DNA from 4 places in the Guyparkeria sp. genome. Region 1 is predicted to be linked to each of the others. Evidence: predicted binding sites of a transcription regulator. Region 1 holds the regulator's gene; each other region holds the start of a gene.
What was found. The regulator sigma-54, encoded in region 1, starts transcription at its own class of promoters, with help from an activator protein. The targets are predictions, from matches to a motif close to TGGCANGNTNCNTGCTT.
Positions count from the first base shown of each region.

Region 2: ACESL5_RS03260 (TorF family putative porin) is a predicted target of sigma-54. The motif match lies at 1,259-1,275, and genes of this name have one in related genera.
Region 3: glnA (glutamate--ammonia ligase) is a predicted target of sigma-54. The motif match lies at 1,069-1,085, and genes of this name have one in related genera.
Region 4: rsxA (electron transport complex subunit RsxA) is a predicted target of sigma-54. The motif match lies at 1,062-1,078, and genes of this name have one in related genera.

Region 1 covers NZ_JAWLBP010000006.1:43,352-45,549, reverse strand. The annotation lists gene ACESL5_RS02315 (PTS sugar transporter subunit IIA) at 1-37, opposite strand, end outside; gene hpf (ribosome hibernation-promoting factor, HPF/YfiA family) at 275-568, opposite strand; gene ACESL5_RS02305 (RNA polymerase factor sigma-54) at 591-2,069, opposite strand.
Region 2 covers NZ_JAWLBP010000011.1:25,531-27,728, reverse strand. The annotation lists gene ACESL5_RS03270 (ammonium transporter) at 1-90, opposite strand, end outside; gene ACESL5_RS03265 (P-II family nitrogen regulator) at 106-444, opposite strand; gene ACESL5_RS03260 (TorF family putative porin) at 499-1,215, opposite strand; gene ubiK (ubiquinone biosynthesis accessory factor UbiK) at 1,570-1,863, shown strand; gene ACESL5_RS03250 (YifB family Mg chelatase-like AAA ATPase) at 1,914-2,198, shown strand, end outside.
Region 3 covers NZ_JAWLBP010000020.1:3,920-6,117, forward strand. The annotation lists gene glnA (glutamate--ammonia ligase) at 1-948, opposite strand, end outside; gene ACESL5_RS04750 (hypothetical protein) at 1,304-1,612, opposite strand; gene ACESL5_RS04755 (SDR family oxidoreductase) at 1,723-2,198, opposite strand, start outside.
Region 4 covers NZ_JAWLBP010000027.1:11,482-13,679, forward strand. The annotation lists gene rsxB (electron transport complex subunit RsxB) at 1-392, opposite strand, end outside; gene rsxA (electron transport complex subunit RsxA) at 392-973, opposite strand; gene dnaQ (DNA polymerase III subunit epsilon) at 1,150-1,872, opposite strand; gene ACESL5_RS05825 (YaiI/YqxD family protein) at 1,869-2,198, opposite strand, start outside.

The DNA of each region.
Region 1 (2,198 bases):
GTATGTGATGGATCGGGAACAGCTCGGCAGTATTCATGCGTCACTCTGTCGGTCGACGGTTCACGAGGATCGCTCGTGGGTCGCTACGGGAAAATGTCGGGTCGGCGCGCATCATAGCGTTTTGTGTCCGGTCTGCAATACCACGCCGGCCAGTCGGACTGAAAGGGTAGGGTCGGGCGAGGGATACGCATGTCGAAGCGGGGTTTCTCGAAGGCGAGATCGAGGCGCTCCCGATGGGAACAAGGCGACCTGTCAGGCAGGTCGCCCGTGACGCTCAACGATGGCTCGTGAGCTTTTCCTTGTGCTTGACGATCTGGCGATCGAGCTTGTTCACCATCGCGTCGATGGAGGCGTACATGTCGTCGGTGATGGCTTCAGCGTGCATGTCCTGACCGCTGACAAACAGGTTCGCTTCGGCCTTTTGCAGCTCCTTGCGCTCGACGGTCAGGATGACGTGAATGTCGACCAGCTTGTCGAAGTGGCGCTCGAGACGCGTGAACTTGTCGTGAACGTGGCTCTTCATGGCCTCGGTGACATCGACGTGATGACCGGTGATGTCTATTTGCATGAGCAACTCCCGTGTTGTGCGGCTATATCAGTCGCTTGCGGTCAGTGGATGAAGCAATGCCCATTGCTTCGCGGTATTTGGCGATCGTGCGTCGGGCCACATCGATCCCTTCTTCTCCAAGCATGGTTGCAATCTTCGCGTCACTCAAGGGCTTGCGCGGATTTTCATCCTCCACAAGCTTCTTGATGCGTGCGCGGATGGCGGTAGAGGAGCATTCCCCGCCGTCACTGGTACCGACGTGGCTGGAGAAGAAGTACTTGAACTCGAACACGCCGCGGGGCGTGAGCATGTATTTCTGCGTCGTGACGCGGCTGACCGTGGACTCGTGCAGGTCGAGGGTCTCGGCAATTTCGCGCAGCACCATCGGCTTCATGGCGATTTCGCCCTGTTCGAGGAAGTCCATTTGCCGACGGACGATCTCGCGGGCGACGTTGAGCAGCGTCTCGTTGCGGCTGCGCAGGCTCTTGATGAACCAGCGAGCCTCTTGAAGGTGGTTGCGGATGTAGGTGGCGTCATCGCCCCGGCTGGAGCGGTCGATCAGGCCGGCATAGGTCTGGTTGACCCGCAGGCGAGGGGCGATCTCGGGGTTGAGGTCGACATGCCAGCCGTCCTCGAGGTGGGTCACGATCACGTCGGGCTTGACGTAGTCGGCCTGGGTCTCGCCGATGGACAGGCCGGGACGTGGATCCAGACCCTGGATCAGGCGAAGGGCGGCCTCCAGCGCCTCGCGATCGATGCCGAGGCTGCGGGTCACCTGGGGCAGATCTCGGCGGGCGATGGCCTCCAGGTGGTCTCCCTCGAGGAGGGCCCGGGCATTGGCCACGGCAGGGTCGTCGCCGTGTTCCTGATCGATCTGCAGCAACAGGCACTCGTTGAGCGAGCGCGCGCCGACGCCGGTCGGGTCGAGGTGCTGGATGTAGTGCAGCATCGCTTCGATCTCGTCGATCTCGACTTCGGGAATATCCTCGCGGACTAGCGCGGCGATTTCCTCCAGCGACTCCTGCAGGTAGCCGGCCGGATCGATGGACTCGATCAGTGCCGTGGCGATCTGCCGGTCGGTCTCGGACAGCGAGGCGAGGTGTACCTGGCTGAGCAGGTGGTCGCGCAAGTCCTCCTCGCCGGTGGATTGGGTGGCGAACGGGTCGTAGTCGCCGTCACCGGGAGCGGAGGCGCTCAGGGCGGTGCCGCCATCGGGCTCGTAGTAGTCGTCCCAGGAGGAGTCGACCACCAGGTTCTCGTCGGCCGGCTTGTCCTGGCGATCCTCCAGCAAGGCCTCGCCGGCCTTGGCGCCCGGGTCCTGTTCGGTCGGGGACGTTTCCTCGGACTCCGCTTCGGTGGGATCCGAATCCTCGGCCACCTCGAGCAGCGGGTTGCTGTCGAGAGCCTGCTGGATCTCGAGGGTCAGTTCGACGGTCGACAACTGCAGGAGACGAATGGACTGCTGCAGTTGAGGCGTCATGGCCAGGGACTGGCCCATCCTCAGCTCCAGGCCTGCCTTCATGCCTGCCATGAAAAGCCTCCGACAACAGACTGTTTTAACGACATGTTCTCAGGGAAACTGCATGCCTGTTCGACTGGCAGTCCGTCTGGCGAACTGAACGAGGCACGGGTCTTGCACGTAATTTGCATG
Region 2 (2,198 bases), on a different contig from region 1:
GCCCGCCGCCATCCACATGACGAAGGCACCCGCGATCAGGAAGTAGAACGTATCGAGGGCATAGCCCAGTTCGATGACTTGAGTTTCCACGGTGTAATCCTCCGCTTAAAGGGCGTCCGCGCCGGTCTCGCCGGTACGGATGCGAATGGCTTCCTCGATCGGCGAGACGAAGATCTTGCCATCGCCGATCTTGCCGGTGCTCGCCGCGTTGGTGACCACCTCGATCACCTGGTCGGCCAGGTTGTCGTCGACGACCATTTCCAGCTTGACCTTGGGCAGGAAGTCGACCACGTACTCTGCGCCCCGGTAGAGCTCGGTGTGGCCCTTCTGGCGACCGAAGCCCTTGACCTCGGTCATGGTGATGCCCTTCACGCCCACCGTGCCCAGCGCCTCGCGCACGTCGTCGAGCTTGAAGGGCTTGATGATTGCCGTAATCAGTTTCATGGGTCTCTCCTCGGATGCGGGCCGGTCACCGGCCCGGTTGTCCGTGATGGGCGGTCAGAACGACTTGGACCAGCTGATCCAGAGCTTCAGATCGTCGGAGTTGGGATCGCCGAAACCGTGGTTTTCGTCGACATCAGCCATTTCCAGGTTGAGGCCGAAGGAACCGAAGTCTCCGGCATCCTTCGACAGCCCGGCACTCCAGTGGCCGTAATCCAGTTCGTTGGTCGAACTGTCAGCATCGAAAGTGTAGTAGCCGTAGTACAGGCTGCCGCTGTAGCCCGACTCGCCGAAAGGCACGTCCACGCCGGCGTAGTAATAGATGTCGCCGGTGTCGAAGGCACTCTCGCCGCTGGCCTGCGAGTTGACCGTGTAGGCCAGCCCGGCGGTGAGGTAGCTGTAGGAGAGCGAGCCGTAGATCTCGCCGAAGTCGAGATCGTCCCCGTCCGGATAGGCGTAGTAGATGTAGCCGACGTCGTAACCGAGTGCACCGATGCTGCCGCCATACCCGGCATACAGGTCGAGCTCGTAGCTGGTTCCATCGCCGAAGTCGACGGTAGACGCCCAGGTGCCGGCGTAGAAGCCGGACTCGTGCCCGTAGTCGAGGCCGCCCTGAACGGCCGCGCTGTCGTCGGTCTGCGTAATGCCGCGGAAGAAGTAGTTGGACACGACGCCGACATTTGCGGAAACCTCTGCGGCGGCCACGGAGGGAAGGGTGAGGGCCGACAGGCTGACGGCCGAAGCGATACTGGTCGCGATGAGGGTCTTTTTCATTTGTCTTGCTCCATGAGGTGAACGTTAGGGTTCAGCCCCTGTTCTGCATCGGCCGTGCCAATTTGTTTTTTCCTTTTTACTTCAGTACCTTGTGAAGACATCAAGTCGATTGCTTCAACCGACTCCGCAGGCCTCTCCCCAAAATGGGGCCGCGTCTCGCCCGGTCCGCTCCCCTATGGTGCAGACCCCGAGCGACGCGTTGCCCCCTCCGGCCCTGGCTACCGGCACGACGAGAACCTTGACCCGCAGTTGCATACTCGTCGGGTATCACCAACAATCAGGTTTCGATCGGCCCGTGGTTCGACTGGCGGTCGGCGCGGACCACCCGGTGACCCCACAGGCAGAGGTAACGAGATGTCCATCACGAACACGATTGAAGAGATCTCCCAGCGCATCGAGCAGGCCATGCCCGAGAGCCTGCGCGAAGGCAAGCAGGAATTCGAGAAGGCCGTGCGGCAGGCCGTGAGCAACGGCTTTTCCCGCATGGATCTGGTCACCCGCGAGGAATTCGACGTCCAGACCCAGGTGCTGGCACGCACGCGGGCCAAGCTCGAGGCCCTCGACCAGCGGGTAAGCGACCTCGAAGCGCAGCTCGAGGGACGCCATCCGCACAAGAGCTATCCCGAGGAAGGCGACCTTTCCAGCTGACGGCCGGGGCGCCATGCCCCGATCCAACTTCCATTGCGAGGCATACGGACATGCCAATCGCCAAGATCCACAGTCGTGCCCTGCTCGGTATCAGCGCCCCGCTGGTGACCGTCGAGGCACATGTCTCCGCCGGCCTGCCGGCCTTCACCCTGGTCGGCCTGCCGGAAACGGCGGTGCGCGAAAGCCGCGACCGCGTACGTGCCGCCATTCTTTCCTCGGGATTCGAGTTCCCGCCTCGGCGACTGACGGTCAACCTCGCCCCTGCCGACCTCCCCAAGGAAAGCGCCCGCTTCGACCTGGCCATCGCCGTGGCCATTCTTGCCGCCACCGATCAG
Region 3 (2,198 bases), on a different contig from region 1:
GCGCTTGTAGCTGTTGGTCGACGGGTTGCAGAAGGCGTTGAGCGCACGGGCGTGCTTGATGATGCCGCCGATGTAGTACAGCGCCGTCTCGGAGAGGCCCGCGTAGCCGTCGCCGGAGAAGATGTTCTTGCCGTCCTTGGTCATCGACTGGTGGACGTGCATGCCCGACCCGTTGTCGCCGACGATCGGCTTGGGCATGAAGGTGACGGTCTTGCCGTAGGCGTGGGCCACGTTGTGGATCACGTACTTGAGGTCCTGCACCTCGTCGGCCTTCTTGACCAGCGTGTTGAACGCGACGCCGATCTCGCACTGGCCGGCGGTAGCGACCTCGTGGTGGTGTACCTCGACCTCCTGGCCCATCTCCTCGAGCACCAGGCACATCGCCTGGCGGAGGTCGTGCAGGGAGTCGACCGGCGGAACCGGGAAGTAGCCACCCTTCAGGCCCGGGCGGTGACCCATGTTGCCGTCGTCGTAGACGCGCTCGGCGTTCCAGACCGCTTCCTTGGAGTCGACCTTGACGAACGAGCCGGACAGGTCGGCGCCCCAGCGCACGTCGTCGAAGACGAAGAACTCGTTCTCCGGGCCGAACAGCGCCGCGTCGGCCAGGCCGGACGACTGGATGTAGGCCTCGGCGCGGCGGGCGACCGAGCGCGGGTCACGGTTGTAACCCTGCATGGTGTCCGGCTCGATGATGTCGCAGATCACGATCAGGGTGGTTTCCTCGGAGAACGGATCGATGTTGGCCGACTCCGGGTCCGGCATGAGGATCATGTCCGAGGCGTTGATGCCCTTCCAGCCGGCGATCGAGGAGCCGTCGAACATCACGCCGTCCTCGAAGCTGTCCTCGTCGATCTGGCTTGCCGGGTAGGTGACGTGCTGCTGCTTGCCCAGCGTGTCGGTGAAGCGGAAGTCGACGAACTTGACGCCGTTTTCTTCCATCATGGTCATGACTTTGTTGGTCGCGTTGGACATGGAATCCTCCGGTAACGATAAATCTCGAATGCGACGGGCGGGTAATCGCTCGACAGTTGCCGACATGATCCGCTCAAGCCCGGTCTGGTGCAACTAAAGCAGGAACCGTGCCGGGTTTGAGGGTCGCGGGTCTCGTGAGGTGGTGTGAGGTGCCCCGGGAGCAACCGGCTCGCTGCCCTTCGGCAAGTTGCTGATATCACGTGGCGAGTGCCGGTCCGGTCCGGTGACGGTGCTGCATCCTCCCGAAAGCAGAACGTGGGCGGGAGGGTCGGATGTATCTCGCGCCTGCACCCTAGGTGTGCGTGCGACATTCATAATGCACCAATATGGTTCATTTGCTGCGGCTACGGTCGGGGGTCACGGGAGTGCCGGGCCGATACGCCGGGTGATGCGGACAATCGAATGCCAGGCAGGCCATGCCGTGGCGGCATGCCCGGGCGCAGGCGAGCAGGGCCAGCCGCCGACACAGGGCAGCTCGGCCGTCCGGCTGGCGATCGAACAGTTCGGCAGTCGAGAGCTTGCCGTCGGCGATGAGGCCGTCGAGTTCCTCGTAGCGGAACCGGGCGATCTCCCGCTCGCCATCCGTGGAGACGACGGCAAGCTGGTCGGCCGTCTCCCCGTAGTGGTGCAGTAGCTGCATGGCCTTTCTCCCTGCGGTCTGGCAATGCGGATGGTAACGATAACCATTCCCGTTTATTGCCACAAGCCCTGCATGTCGCCCGCCGGCGAGGCGGGCTGCCGGCTGTTTCCCTACCAGGGAATCGTCGTACCGTCGATGTCGATGAACCGCCCGCGATCCGCCTCGGTCAGTCCGGCCATGTTGCGGCGCAACCCCTCGGCGCTCTGGGCGGTGCTGATCTCGGCGTTGGGCCCGCCCATGTCGGTAAGTACCCAGCCCGGGTGCAGGGCGACCACATTGATGCCGCGCGGCTCGAGGTCGATCGAGGCGCTCTTGATGACTGCGTTGACCGCCGCCTTGCTCGACCGGTAGATGTAGCCGCCGCCGGAACCGTTGTCACCCATCGAGCCGACCTTGCTCGAGAGAATGCCGATCTTTTTCTCGTCACTGCGCGCCACCTGCTCGGCGAAGGCCTGCATGATGAGCATCGGCGCGATACTGTTGATGCGGAAGACCTCCAGCCAGGCCTCGACGTCGGTGACGTTGCCGAAGGCCACGCCGCGCGGGCCGTAGATGCCGGCGTTGTTGATCAGCCAGTCGATCGATT
Region 4 (2,198 bases), on a different contig from region 1:
GCACCGAGGATCGCGTCGACCGGGCAGGCCTGGATGCACTTGGTGCAGCCGATGCAGACTTCCTCGTCGATGACGGCGAGCTTCTTGACCTCCTGGACCTCCAGGTCGTCGTCCAGCGGCTTGAATTCCACGTCCAGCAGTTCGGCGAGGTTACGGATGGTCGACTCGCCACCCGGCGGGCAGCGATTGATGTCGGCCTCGCCTTTCGCGATGGCCTCGGCGTAGGGTCGGCAACCCGGATAGCCACACTGGCCACACTGGGTCTGTGGCAACAGCTCGTCGATCCGGTCGGCGAGCGGATTGCCCTCCACGCGAAAGAGCTGCGCGGCGATGCCCAGCAGCACCCCGAAGAGCACCGCCAGACCCACGGCAAGAAGAATCGCCATCCACATCAGATCGTCACCATGCCGGCAAAGCCCATGAAACCCAGTGCCATCAGCCCGGCCGTGACCAGGGCGATCGGCACGCCCTCGAAGGCCGCCGGCACGTCGGCAGCGGCCAGGCGCTCACGCAGCGCCGAGAACAGGATCAGCACCATCGAGAAACCCACCGACGCCCCGAAGCCGTACAGTGCCGAGGCGACGAAGCTGTTGGCCTCCTGCACATTGAGCAGGGCCACGCCCAGCACGGCGCAGTTGGTAGTGATCAGCGGCAGGTAGATGCCCAGCACGTTATGCAGCAGCGGGCTTGTCTTGCGCACCATCATCTCGGTGAAGTTGACCACCACCGCGATCACCACGATGAAGGTAATCGTACGCAGGTACTCCAGTCCCAGCGGCACCAGCAGCCAGGCGTGCGTGACGTAGCTGGCGATCGCCGAGAGCGTGAGCACGAAAGTAGTCGCCAGCGACATGCCAATGGCCGTCTCGACCTTGTTGGACACGCCGAGAAACGGACACAGGCCGAGGAACTTCACCAGCACAAAGTTGTTGACCAGGATGGTGCTGATCAGGATGAGAATGTATTCAGTCAAGGCCGCCTTCCGTTCCTGGTGAACATGGCACGCGACCGGGGTCTCGCGATCGAGTGACCCCGGGACTGCCGGTATCGGGGCGAATGGTAACAAGGAATCGTGACAAGCCGCGAACCGGTATGTTCAACCATACCATTCGCCCGATTCCACTTGAAACGCCCCGCCCGGTTAACGGTTCAGTCCGCCGTGCGCTCCGTACCCGGCCAGCGGAAGGCCTCGTTGACCTCGCTCAGACGTTCCACCCATTCCTCGTGTGCGCTCCGCTCGCTGTCGTTCGCAGCGATCACCCGCAGTCGCGGGCGATCGACGGGAATGGTGCCCAGGGCGGCCTGTCCGGCGGTAGCCGTCTCCGCCGGGTTGTCGAAGGACAGGTCCCACTGCCCGCCGGTCAGTGCGAGATAAACGTCTGCCAGGATCTCCGAGTCGAGCAGCGCCCCGTGCAGGGTCCGGTCGGAATTGTCGATCTGGTAGCGGCGGCAGAGTGCGTCGAGGCTGTTGCGCTGGCCGGGATGCTTCTCGCGCGCGATGGCGAGCGAGTCGGTGACGAGATCGACGTGCTCGGCCAGCCCCGGGTAGCCGAGGCGCTTGAGCTCGGCGTCGATGAAGCCGACGTCGAACTCGGCGTTGTGAATCACCAGCTCCGCGCCGCGGACGTACTCGAGGAACTCGTCGACCACCTCGGCGAAACGCGGCTTGTTCTCCAGAAAGTCGTTGGAGAGTCCGTGAACGGCGAAGGCCCCGGCATCCACTCCCCGCTCCGGGTTGAGGTACTGATGGTAGTTGCGGTGCGTCAGGCGCCGGTCGACCAGTTCGACCGCGCCGATCTCGATCAGCCGGTGGCCTTCCTCGACCGGCATGCCGGTGGTTTCGGTATCCAGGACGATCTGTCGAAGGGTCATGCCTTTTTCTCGCCTTGCTCTCGTTGGTACTGGTTCAGCCAGCGCTCGAGCGCACTGGCGAAGGCCTGCTTGTCTTTCGGCCCGAGCGGCGCCGGCCCGCCGGTCGCCACGCCGGATTCGCGCAGGGTCTGCATGAATTCGCGCTGCACCTGCCGACCACGGATGGACTCGGCGGAAAACGCCTCGCCGCGCGGGCCGATCACGGCCACCCCCTTGGCCAGCGCCTCGGCGGCGAGCTCGATATCCGCCGAGATCACCAGGTCCCCGGCCTCGGCCGCCTCGACGATGGCATTGTCCGCGACATCGAATCCCGGCGCCACCTGCAT